Regions from separate parts of the Shewanella sp. SM32 genome, predicted to be linked through region 2. Evidence: riboswitches for the same ligand, from Rfam matches in the RefSeq annotation. Region 2 holds a riboswitch; the other holds the start of a gene.

Region 1 (6,709 bases), on a different contig from region 2:
ACTGCCGTTACGGCTTGTGCAGTAACATAAGGATGTCCACTCAGATACTGTTTCACCAAAACACTTTGCTGATAGGGTGTTAACGCATGGGTCGCTAACACTACAGCCAACTCACACAGTGGATGCGACGCCGTCGCATACTCAAAATCAATACAACACAAGCGGTTATTTTTAAGTAACAAATTATGGGGATTAAGATCGCGATGGCAAAACTGCGGCTTGATTATGCAGGCTGCTAACTCATCACACCAATGTTTAATTTCGATTTGAATTGCAAGCAGCTTAGCCACCCGCTCATTCCAATCGTGAGTATTGCTATCACCAATATCACTACCCTGCTTCAATGGCACAGCACGCCTTAATACTGGCTCACTAAATGTTGCAGAAACCTGATAGGCAAGCATTTGCTGGTGATATTCCTGCCACTGCTCAGTGATACTAATAGCGTAAGGCCCTGTAGGCAGATCGCGTAATTGCAGCAATAACGCCAATAGCAAACAATGGGCTTGGTTAGGGTGCGTTTCTTGTTCTGCTGCCGGATACTGTAAATAATTAAACGTCGATTGCCCCAGCACAAAATCAGCTGCACTCGTTTGGCGCTCTAACGCTGGCCAGTGGATTAAGACCTCGTTTTCAATATCGTCACTTTCAATATAATCACTTTCAATAAAATCACTGAGGTAATAACGCTCATCTTCGCTCACCCACAACAGTTCAGGAGCAAGTTTAGCTTGAGCCAATTGCTGCCAGTAAAAACGCTCCTGCTGGCGGTTGCAAAAACTGTCCGCCGCATCCGCATTCACCCGCAGCACATAACTGCCTGTGGGCGAAGTGATTTTATAGTTGTGATTACTTAAGCCGCCCGCAAGCTCATGAATACTTAACACGTTAACTAGCCCTGCACTTTTGAGTATGGGGTAAAGTGCTTTGAATGGCTCGCCTGCTGAGCGTTCCATCGAGGCGTTTATATCGAGCATTAACTGAGTAACTTCAAGGTATTAGCTTCACGGGCGTCGGCTAACGCGGTTCGCCACAGGAAATACCCCACGACCGCCAGACCCACATAAAGCACGAATAACAAGGATGTCAGCATCAAGCCTTTGCTGAGATAAAGGTAAATCGACACTATGTCGATAACCACCCAATAAAGCCAATTCTCAAGTACCTTTTTTGCCACTAAATAAGTCGTCATCACGGCGAAACAGGTTGTCGCCGCATCTAGATACGGGAATGCGGCTTGGGTATACGTCGCCATACCGTGACCAACCAAAAGCGAAATCACGCCCGTTGCTGCGATCAACTTTAAATGGGTTTTCAATGGCCAAGTGGTCACTTTTACGCCTTGATGCTTATCACCACCTTGGGTCCAGAGCCAATATCCATAGAGCGCCATCGCCATGTAATAGACGTTAAGCACAGACTCCATCAGTAGCGACACCTTCCAAAACAACACAGTGTAAATAGCGGTACTGGCAAAGGCCGCCGCCCAGCACCACACGCTCGCCTTCATAGCCAGCAGTAAATATGCCATCGCCAGCAATACCGCGAGGGCTTCCCATACGGTCATCACATGGACTTCACCAAAGGCCGTATTAACGCTCTCGACCAAGGTTAACCATAAATCTGTCATAGTGTTGTTCTCATTGCCTATTTGTCGCTTACATGGCGGTCAATCATTATTCGCTGTGGGCTAAATTCAGCTCACCACCGATAAACTTACACACAAATACTGCCTTGCCCCACTTCTCATGGGCTGCTTGCATCTCGGTCGCCAGCATAGTCATCACATCTAAATAATCGCCGCACACTTGAGTAGCCATCGCATTAGTCACGCGCTCGATATTGGGATAGCTATCCACGCGGCCAATAAACCACTTGATAGGATCGAGGTAATTTTCATTAAAGGGATACATGCTAATTTCTGCGGTCAGTTTCATTTTAATTCCTTGATATTCTGAAGTAAGGCTGTAGCCCAAACACTGGGCTACAGTTCAGTTACACTTAAATGATTGTGCTCACTTTAAAATGAGCTATTACATAAACTTAACGTTAAAGGTTACGCCAATCTGACGCGGATCGCCGTAACGAATATATTGCTTTTCCGCCCAACCGTTATCTGGCTCATTGCCAAAATAGAAGCCACGCACACCGTATTCTTCATTAAACAGATTGCGTCCCCATAAATATGCCGACCATGCGCTCGCCTCATAACCTACGCGGGCATTGACGATAGTGTAGGGCTCAGAGCGGGATTCATTGCTGTCTGAATAATAGAATTCACTCTTACCGCTAAGATTCAGGTTAGCAAACCAACCCGAATTGGCACGATAAGTCCCGCCAAGGCTGTAGGTAACGTGTGGAGAATGGGCTAGATCGCGGCCAGTTAAATCCACCTCAGTGCCATATTTGTCCTGATACTGATAGTCACCGTAGGCCGTTTCTAACCAACCTAAGCTTGAGTAAACTTGCAGATTATCCGTGGCATACCAGGTTGCATCTAACTCAGCGCCATAGTTATTCGAACTGCCTGCATTTTCAGTGAACAAGATAAAACGCTGTGGTTTATCGGGATCTTGCTGTGATGCAGCCACCTGTTGATCTTGTCTGTCCATATAGAACAGCGCCAAATTAGTATCGATAAGTCCCGCTAACCAATGGGATTTAAGGCCGATTTCATAGTTATAGAGCGTCTCAGTACTAAACTCTTTTTTATCGTTCAATTCGACTGGCAAAGTCATGTTGAAACCGCCCGCCTTGTAACCGCGTGCGACTCGGACATAAGCATTGTGTGAGTCGTTCAGCACTTTACTCACAGCAATATGACCGCCCCACATAGTTTCGCTCGGGTCGAAATTATCGTTATTCGTATCAGAGTAATGGCTGTTGCGACGCTCTAAACGTAGACCCACAGATAAAGCATAATTTGAGCCCAAATCCGTATCGAGCTGACCAAACAGTGCATAGTTTGTCGCCTCATACTCTGAGTCTAAGACTTCATCCGGCCAAGCATTGTATTCAGAATACAATTGGTTATCTTCTTTCAGATTCATGGCATACACACCAAGCAACCAATCAGTACTCTCTGCAAAAATACGGCCCTGCTCGGTAGAACTTAGGCGAAACTCTTGCGACGCGGTTTTACGCTGACCCGTTTTATCCCAAAAATAATCGTATTGACACGGCGCCAGATTGCCATTGTCATCATTGCATTGCTTAGAGGCCCAATATTCTGAGTTAGCCCAATCGCCATCGTAACTGTAATGGTGATCGGTATTCGCAAAAGAGGTTAACGAAGTTAATTCGAAGTTTTCGGCGCCGGAATAGGTCGCTTTAAAACCCGCGCCTGTGGTGCGTTGGCTATCGACACCCGGTTGATCCGATGTTGTCTGGGTTGGTGAATTGGTTAAACTCCACACATCATAGCCATTATCAAAATCGGCATGCAGCACAGTTAAATCAAACTGCAAATCATCTGTCGCATACCAGCGCAGCTTAGCGCGGCCGCTGAATTCATCGCGGCCATTGGTATCATCACGGTCTAAATACAGGTTATCGTGGTAACCATTTTGCTGGTGCTGCTGCATTGACACACGATAAAGCAGCTTGCCAGAATCCGTTAATGGGCCAGAACTGAAACCGCTAAACGTGCGCAAATCATCATCGCCTAACGACACTTCGCCGCCATGCTCAAACACATCAGTTGGATCGTTACTCTTCAGATAAATCAGTCCCGCTAAAGCATTCGCGCCGTAACGCGTCCCCTGCGGTCCACGAAGCACTTCGACCTGCTGTAAATCGTACATGCTCGACACCATACCAATACCGGATAAATCGATATCATCTATGATGTAACCCACGGAAGAATTAGGTGCGCCTTGGTATTGTTCCTGTTCCCCTACACCGCGAATTTGAAAATATTTCGGCCGAGAGCTTCCACCTGACCAGTTAAAATTGGCGATAGAATTAAGCAGATCTTCAAAGTGTTGCGCACTTTCATCTTGAATTTTTTGACTGTCGATAACGGTAATGCTTGAAGGCATTTTTTCTAAACTTGAGCTGCGAAAATCCGCCGTCACCACCATGACTTCCATCTCAGTGCTGGGATCGGGTTTATCGATAGCGTCGGTTTGTGCAAAAACAGGGGTGCTCAGCGCTGCGGCGATGGCAAATGCCAGCGGCGCTCGGGCTAAAAATAAGCTTGGCGATACGGTTGAAAATGGGGATTGATGGTTTGACGTTTTACGGTTTGACATAGGACCTCAAATATAATGTTTGAGATCCGGCAACGAATAAGCGATTCAGAAGTGTGCTGTTAATTGGCCCATTCCTACGCCGGTATTAGCCGGATCAGGTTCTAAGGGTTCGTCAGATGACATCTCAGTTTACAGCCGTTAACGTTAAAATCAGAGTAACATTAATGCACAACAAACACCCCTTGGCGGCGCCTAGTATACATGACGGAAATAAAAAGTGGGCACTCTTATCTCTGCGATTCAATTAAATGTCGCGAAAACCACTGCCCTTCAGTTCGTATGATGAAAATATCTTTAGTAGCCGCCTAAATCCTTTCGTCCATTTGACCGCCTATCATGATAATGCTATAGAAGGTCGCAATTTCGAACACAGTAAGAGGATCATAGTCGATGCAGCTAAAACCTTTATCGAAAGGACGTTATAGCCAGCGATGGGAGCAAGACTATCCACTTATTGAAGCGGTTGTACTTAGCTGTATCAGCGAAATAAAAATGCTCAAAAAAGGCGCTCACCTCATGACGCAGGGGGAAGCGATGGCATCACTTGTATTGGTGAAGCAAGGTCGCGTATCACTCGGCCATACCGCGAGAAATGGTCGGTGTTTTCAATTAGGTACTATTGATTGTGATTCACAGCTGTTTGGCGAAATGGAGTTCTTCACCCAGTACCACTGTCAACTAGACATTATTACCAGTGAACCCTTAGAAATCATGTTGATTAACGCTGAAAAACTGCAACATTGCCTCGGTCAGCATCCTCAACTCGCGCTATTTTTCGCTAGTGCAATTGCGATTGACTACCAAGACACAGTGGATATTTTTACTCGGCGACTGCTCTATCCCATCAGTTATAACGTGGCATTTGATATTTACCATGAATACTTAAATGACTTGCCCGTAGATGGCTTTAGTAAACGCTATTTAGAGGCTGAACGATTTGGCACTACCGACCGAGTCTACCGTCGGGCACTACAAAATCTTGAGGAACGAGGCTTAATTGAGCGGAAAAAAGATAGCATTCGGATTTGTGATCTCAACGCACTCAAGAAATTTGTTGAAGCAGGTATATAACCGCTTTCAACATAACCCACACTCGACTTAATTTAACAACCGAGTGTGGGATGGATGCACAGGTAAATTAACTTACCGATGGCGAGTGTTGTTCCATAGCCGGTTTCATCCGACTTGAAACGATCAATAGCATAAATATCGCTGCGTAAAGCAAAGGAATCACGTACATCACTGTTTGTAATCCGATAATACGTTCAAAGAAAGAACTGATGGCTGGGCTAAACATCGCCCCTGCACTTCCACTAATAAGAATATATGACACATTTTTGCTGCTGGCTTTTTTTACAAAAGACACGCCATAAGCAATAAATGCATTATAAAGCGCGGCACATACAAAACCATAACCATAGGTTAAATAAGCTATCCAATTAAGATTATTGGTACTGACAATGGCAGCGGTGATCACCATAGCTAAAGCAATAATACCGACTAAGAAATGGTGAATTTTTACACGAGTCACAATCACAGTCGAAATTAACGCCCCAATTAGCGCAGCGGACCAATACTGGGTAATAATATTACCGGCATCTTCAAACGGGATATCAAATTTTTGTTTTACAAATAAAGGTGCCCAAGTTAAAAAAGTATATAAAGCCAGCATTCCTAAGAATAAACCAATACCCCCACTAATAATGCCGAGATTCCATTCAGACTGTTGTTTCTCTTGTGTTGTAGAAGATTGCTCGCAAATAGAGAAATGAGTGAACAAGGTAATAATGACTGTACCGAACGCCACTAAACCCACGGCTAAATAACTATAACTCCATGATAATGAACTTGTTAATGCATAAGTCGTTATCAATGGAAAAATAACGCCTGCAATATTAAACGTCGCATCTTGCACCACTAACATTGTGCTTTGTAATTTCTCTTGCCACACAGACACCACAATCGTACCTGCAATACATAAACCGATACCGCCACAAAAACCAATTAAGGTCATTGCTACCATCACAACTTGTAGGGAACCGGTTAAATGTAAAGCCAGAGCAGAAAGAGCAACCAGACTGTAACTTATCAAGGTCATTCTTTTGATACCCATTTTTTCAATAAAGAAAAATGCTGCAATCGTCCCCGCGAGTGCACCACCATTGAGCAATGAAAAGATTGATGCAACTTCGTTAACATTAGCGGCAAATTTCTCAGCTATGGGTTCAATCAACATCCCAAATTGGGTCGCAAAGCCCGCCATAATAAAATTGGCGAGAAAACTGATGGCTGTTAAAGTAATTTTATTATTCATTATGTCATTCCATAAGTGAAATGCTAAGGGTTCAAAGGATGGCTTTAAACCTAATTGAGGGCGGTTTCTAACGCGAGCTCGATCATATTATTAAAAGAGAGTTGGCGTTCTTCGGCCGTTGTTTCTTCACCGGTTAAACAAT
Region 2 (6,709 bases):
TCCTCTAATCTGCGTTGAGCACTCGTAAGTAAATGCAATCAATAGATAATTCGCTTTCAATATTCAACAACCCGATATTGGATTGATATTGAATTAGAGTGTAATCGTTCCACGTTAAGCATCATTGAAATCAATGGATACTATACAAAACCTAAGGATGGATTTTGCCTTTTCAACATCAACCCAAGGCCGCGCCTTTATTGACAGCATCTCCTACAGCGATAGCGATTGGAGATGATGTCGATAGTGCTTTGCTGATTTCGGTCACATCGCCAGAAGGTGAGACTTTTATCGCCTTTGATCATCAGCTCGGTGAACTGGATGCTGCTCAAACGCCTGTTTTTACCACTGATACGGAGCCATTAGCGTTCAATAGCGATGCAGGTCATTCAGCCTCTAAGCATGACATCAAAGGCATAGCTCAAGATAAAACCCAAGATTTGGTACTGCAAGAAATCCATGCTGAACATCAAGATCAACATCAACATAAATTGGTTCCTGAGTCTGAATCCAAACCTGAACTGTCTGGGATGATACAAACTAGTGCTCAGGGATTGGGGACGGGATCCGTTTTACGTGCTCGTCAGCCATATTTCAAAGAATTAAGTCTGTTATTTTTTGTGGTCTTAGTGCATGCGTGTTTATTTTTACTTATCTGTATTTTGTGGCGCCCGCAGTTAAATCCCTTCGGATTGAAGGAAATAGAAAGTCGTGGCCCTAAAGTGGCAGCGATCAAGGCTTACTTTATTTATGCTCCCGCGGTAGAGAAAGCCGAAACCTCAGAGTCCGAAACTGAGATAAAGGCCGAGGATAAGACTGAAGCGACAAGTTCTGTTACGCCTACAATTGTTCCCACACCTCAAACTCAAGTGAAGCCTCTGCCAATACTTGAAAAGGTCATGCCTGAAACAATAGCACCCGAAAAGGCCGTCTCTGAAAAAGTAGAATCAGAAAAAGTGAACCCAGATACGGTTAAACCGAACATCACTCAATCGAGCCAATCTCAATCAAAGAAAACTCAATCAAAGAAAACTCAATCAATTGCCCCAAGTGATGAACAACCCACTGAAACGATGGCAATAAAACCAACGAATACGTTGGATACCTCAGAATTAAAGCCGCAGCTTGGCGCTAAGAGCTCGCCTGCAGCAGAAGGTGAGATCACAATAGCGACAAGCTCAAGCATGAGTTTATTCACGCAGCAATATTTTGAACGTCAGCGCGAGCAAGCGCTCGATGATCTCGTCATTGAACAGGCCGATAAGTTCACCCGGAAATCGAATATGAGTGAAATGAGCCCAGAGATGGAGGTGCTATTTGTCCCTAATGCCGATGATTTCGGTGACACAACGAGTCTAGATTTACCCTTAGACCCAAATCGTATTGTGCGTAAAGGGGATACTTGTTATCGCGTGGTACAAGTCGGCACTCAAGTTAATCCTAACGCCGAAAATTTAGGTTTTCCCATTAACTGCAGTGGCAAAAAAATCAATCAAGCTATTGATGATGCCATTCAATCTCGATTAAACAAAATGATGCTCAAACCCCATAAATAGTGACTTTCTTTTGTGATTTATTTTCATGCTAATTATATCTTTTTTAGTTTTATTTTATTTAATCAATTAAAAACAATTAATTATGAATCTTTATTTTGGATTGGTGGTTAAGGTTTTTAATTGCTTTTTTCCTTGTTTGTTGCTGCCGCTTCTGTCTATACTGCGCACTCATCTTGTCGGAGTGCCTCTTGGCTGAGACCGTTTATTCGGGATCCGTTGAACCTGATCAGGTTAAAACCTGCGAAGGAAACAAGCGTAATAACACATATTAAATCGCCAAAATAGACGGCTTGAACACCTGCTAACTCAGCAGTGTTTTAAGCCTTAATGTTTAGATTTAATCGTTATTGAGCAGGGTAACTCAATTTTTGAAGCCAGTGTTGGCCACAAAAGTTGATTGCCATGTCCAGCTATCAACAACTCAATTCTCCAGACAAGCAACTCCATTTTTTAACGTGAGATTGCTTATGTCCAGTTCAAACCCAAACCCAGCTGTAGCTGCTATTTCTAGAGAAAGCACATCGCTAGAAGTGACAGTGCCTAGTCAATCAACCGTGCCTAAGGCGCCGAGTCGCCGCGAAACCCGCGCGCAGGCCCAAGCCTTTATCGATACGTTAGCGCCGCTGCAACATCCTAATTCACAAAAGATTTACCTCGAAGGTTCCAGTGCCGATATTCGCGTTGGCATGCGGCAAATTCTGCAGACTGACACCCTGGTCGGCGGCACAGATGATGCGCCCATCATGGAAAAAAATCCGCCAATCCGCGTGTACGATTGCGCCGGACCTTATTCCGATCCTGAGGCCGACATCAATGTGCGTCTAGGCCTTGGTAAATTAAGACAAAACTGGATCCTAGCCCGCAACGACACAGAGCAATTATCCTGCGCGACCTCAGACTTTACCCAACAAAGACTCGCCGACGACGGTTTAGATCATCTGCGTTTTGAGGCAGGCTCGAGTGCCATTGTCCGCCCACGCAGAGCGCTGCAGGGCAAACGTGTCAGTCAATTACACTATGCCCGTCAAGGGATTATCACGCCAGAAATGGAATATGTGGCGATCCGCGAGAACATGGTACTTGCGCAAGTACAGGATGAAATCCTCAATCGTAAAGCCAAGGGCGAAGCCTTTGGTGCCTTAGTCGGCGAACCGATTACCGCCGAATTTGTCCGCGCCGAAGTTGCCCGTGGCCGCGCGATTATTCCGCTGAATATTAACCATCCCGAAGCCGAACCTATGATTATCGGGCGTAATTTTCTGGTGAAAGTGAACGCCAATATCGGTAACTCGGCGGTGACGTCTTCCATCGAGGAAGAAGTGGAAAAGCTCGTCTGGTCAACCCGTTGGGGTGCAGATACTGTCATGGATTTATCCACGGGTCGTTATATTCACGAAACCCGCGAGTGGATCATCCGTAATTCGCCAGTGCCCATCGGCACTGTGCCTATTTATCAAGCGCTGGAGAAAGTGAACGGCGTGGCAGAGGATTTAACCTGGGAAGTGTTCCGCGATACCTTGATTGAACAAGCGGAGCAAGGTGTTGATTATTTTACTATTCATGCTGGTGTACTGCTGCGTTATGTGCCGATGACGGCTAAACGTGTTACTGGGATCGTTTCCCGCGGCGGTTCAATCATGGCCAAATGGTGCCTGAGCCACCATAAGGAAAACTTCCTCTACAGCCATTTTCGTGAGATCTGTGAGCTTTGCGTCGCCTACGATGTATCCCTGTCTTTAGGTGATGGTATGCGTCCAGGCTCAATTGCCGACGCCAATGATGCCGCCCAGTTTGCAGAGCTTGAAACCTTAGGTGATCTAGTCAAAATCGCGTGGGAATACGACGTGCAAACCATTATCGAAGGACCGGGACATATCCCGATGCAGCTCATTAAAGAGAACATGGACAAGCAGTTAGTTCACTGCGACGAAGCGCCGTTTTACACCCTTGGCCCACAAATCACCGATATCGCACCTGGGTATGATCATTTCACCTCCGGCATAGGCGCGGCCATGATTGCTTGGTATGGCTGCGCTATGTTGTGTTATGTCACGCCAAAAGAACACTTAGGATTACCGAATAAACAAGATGTTAAGCAAGGTTTGATTGCTTATAAGATTGCTGCCCACGCCGCCGATGTGGCCAAAGGTCATCCGAGTGCGCAAATTCGTGACAATGCGCTGGCAAAGGCGCGGTTCGAATTCCGCTGGGAAGATCAATATAACTTAGGACTCGATCCTGAAACCGCGCGCGCTTACCACGATGAATCTTTACCGCAGGAATCCGCTAAAGTCGCGCATTTTTGCTCTATGTGCGGCCCTAAATTTTGTTCGATGAAAATCACCCAAGATGTGCGCGCCTATGCCGCTGGCTTAGAGGCGGCACAAGCGAAGGCGGATCAAGTTGAAGCGGCTGACCAAGCCATGCAAGTCACAGTCAAGACGCCGCAGGAGTTGGAAGCGGCAATGGCGCTAAAATCGGCACAATTTGCTGCTTCGGGCGCCGAGATCTATCACGTGAAAGACAAGCTTGTCGCCGAAGCAGAGGAAGCCTAATTATGTCGGGTATTCATGGGGGTAATTCGCCCATGAATACCGCTCGCCCCGCATTTGTTTGGACCATAGCCGGTTCAGACAGCGGCGGCGGTGCCGGTATTCAGGCGGACTTGGCGACAATTCAAGATTTGGGCTGTCACGGTTGCTGCGTGATCACCACAGTGACGGCGCAAAGCTCAGTAGCAGTCACTTTAGTCGAGCCCGTATCAGCGGCGATGTTAATGGCTCAGCTGACGACTTTGCTTTCAGACTTGCCACCCAAAGCAATTAAAATCGGCTTACTGGCAGATCAAACTCAAGTGGCATTGCTGGCAGATTGGATCGCGAGTTTTAAAATCCACTATCCATCTGTGCCTGTGATTGTCGATCCTGTGATGGTCGCCAGTTGTGGCGATGCATTAGCAGCAGATAACTGTCAGGATATAAAAAGTTCTGCCAAATCAGCTTTAGATTTTAATCCTTTCAAAGGCTTAATCGAACTTATCACGCCCAATGTGCTTGAACTTGGGCGGTTAACTAACAGTGATGTTTCGACCAAATCGCAGTTCGTTGCTGCAGCACAGGCTTTATCCCAGAGTTTAGATTGCAGTGTGCTCGCTAAAGGGGGCGATGTGAGCTTTGGCAGCACTGATATTCTTGATGATACTCATGCTAAAACTCACGATAACACTCATGCTCAAACTCAGGCTAACGTTCATGTTAGCACTCTCGATAGCAACGGCTGGGATCATGGGCTTGCCGAGGATTATCTGGTTTGCCATCAAGTACGCGCTAGCTCTGAGCTGCATCAAAATGGGCGTTTTTGGTTGGCAAGCCCGCGGGTTAATACCCGTCATAACCATGGTAGCGGCTGCACTTTGTCATCGGCTATTGCCGCCGTGTTAGCGCAAGGTTTTGTATTGCAAGATGCGGTGGTGGTTGCCAAAGCCTACGTGAGTCAAGGCTTAAGCGCGGCGATTGGTTTAGGGCAAGGTCCAGGGTCGTTGGCCCGTACGGGGTGGCCCAATGACTTGTCCCGCTATGCCAAGATAAAATTGTGTGATGGTAATTTTATTAGTTATCACCTCAACCAACATCTTGATGTTGGTAATGACTTAGTTGCAACAGTTTTTTCCGCAACAGATCAGGCAACCGCTCAGGTAAGAATAACTTCGACGCCAGCTCAATACATCTCATCCCACGGTTTTAAAGTGCTCGATGCCGATCTTGGTGTTTATCCCGTGGTGAGTGACTTAATCATGCTGGAAAGTTTGTTAGTTGCGGGTGTTAAAACCGTGCAGTTACGGATAAAAACCGATACCAGCGGGTCAACTGCTGCAGGGTTAGCAGGATACCAGCGAGATAAATCTGCGCTAGGCAAGTCTGAGTCAGGTAAATTTGAGTTGGTTGGCTCTGAATTAGAAGCACAAATTCAAACGGCCATTGCCTTAGGTAAGCATTTTAATGCGCAGCTTTTTATCAATGATCACTGGCAGTTAGCGATAAAATACCATGCCTTTGGGGTACATTTAGGCCAAGAAGATCTCGCCGTTACCGACTTAGCGGCCATTCAGTCGGCAGGGCTCGCATTAGGTATATCCAGCCACAGTTATTTTGAGTTGCTACTGGCGCATCAATACTCGCCATCCTACATAGCGCTTGGGCATATATTCCCAACCACGACGAAGCAAATGCCTTCGGCGCCCCAAGGGCTCGCAAAACTTAAACACTATGTGGCGTTACTCCAAGACCATTATCCCTTGGTCGCCATTGGCGGCATGGACTTAGATAATCTGGCAAAGGTGAAAGCTACTGGGGTGGGCAATATTGCTGTGGTGCGCGCCATCACGAAAGCTAAGGATCCGTTAGCAGCGTTTGCAGAGCTGAGCCAAGCTTGGGAGCAATGTAGCTTGTCTGAAGAACTGGCTGTAAAGCATAAGTTGGATGCAAAGCATGAGTAAAAAACCACCGCTTTATCACGCAGAGGTTCTTTGCGACGGAACACAAAGCACTCATACACTCAGTGATTCAGATTTCATGCGTTATTCTCGGCAAGTCTTATTGCCAGAGGTCGGTGAGGCAGGGCAATTGCAATTGGTCGACGCCAGCGTTGTTATTGTAGGGCTTGGCGGCTTAGGGCAATTGGCGACGCAGTATCTGGCTTGTGCTGGTATTGGTCGCTTGACCTTAATCGATAGGGATAAGGTTGAAGTATCGAATCTACCAAGACAATTGCTATTCAACGATGCCGACATTGGACTCAATAAGGCGCGAGTTGCCAAGCAAAAGCTCAAAGGCTTAGCGCCGCAGTGCACTGTTACTGCCCATGAAACAGCATTTAGTGCTGAGACATCAGCTCATCACTTCGCTGAGGTTTTACAATTAAAACAACAGGGTAAAAGAGTGCTCGTGCTTGACTGCACTGATAACTTTGCGACCCGCCAAGCCATTAATCGCAGCAGTATCGAAGCTGCTTTACCTTTAGTCAGCGCGTCAATCGCAGCATTTAGCGGCCAATTGTTTGCAGTCGATCAAGTGCAGTTCCCCTCTGGTGGTTGTTATCACTGTATTTTCCCCGCACAGACGAGAGTGTCACAGAGCTGCAGTACCCAAGGCGTA

The links. A riboswitch is a leader RNA that binds a small molecule or an ion and turns the genes downstream of it on or off. The one in region 2 is predicted to bind thiamine pyrophosphate.
Region 1: it holds a riboswitch for thiamine pyrophosphate, as region 2 does, so the genes downstream of both, L5M10_RS12060 (TonB-dependent receptor) here and thiC (phosphomethylpyrimidine synthase ThiC) in region 2, are expected to answer to the same signal.

What each region holds. Positions count from the first base shown of each region.
Region 1 is NZ_JAKKRO010000025.1:40,298-47,006, reverse strand. It holds gene L5M10_RS12075 (phosphotransferase) at 1-977, opposite strand, end outside; gene pnuC (nicotinamide riboside transporter PnuC) at 977-1,630, opposite strand; gene L5M10_RS12065 (hypothetical protein) at 1,677-1,937, opposite strand; gene L5M10_RS12060 (TonB-dependent receptor) at 2,034-4,253, opposite strand; TPP riboswitch at 4,308-4,446, opposite strand; gene L5M10_RS12055 (Crp/Fnr family transcriptional regulator) at 4,644-5,324, shown strand; gene tsgA (MFS transporter TsgA) at 5,392-6,567, opposite strand; gene deoD (purine-nucleoside phosphorylase) at 6,618-6,709, opposite strand, start outside.
Region 2 is NZ_JAKKRO010000011.1:50,223-56,931, forward strand. It holds gene L5M10_RS06630 (hypothetical protein) at 165-1,556, shown strand; TPP riboswitch at 1,724-1,822, shown strand; gene thiC (phosphomethylpyrimidine synthase ThiC) at 2,024-4,111, shown strand; gene L5M10_RS06640 (bifunctional hydroxymethylpyrimidine kinase/phosphomethylpyrimidine kinase) at 4,114-6,051, shown strand; gene L5M10_RS06645 (HesA/MoeB/ThiF family protein) at 6,044-6,709, shown strand, end outside.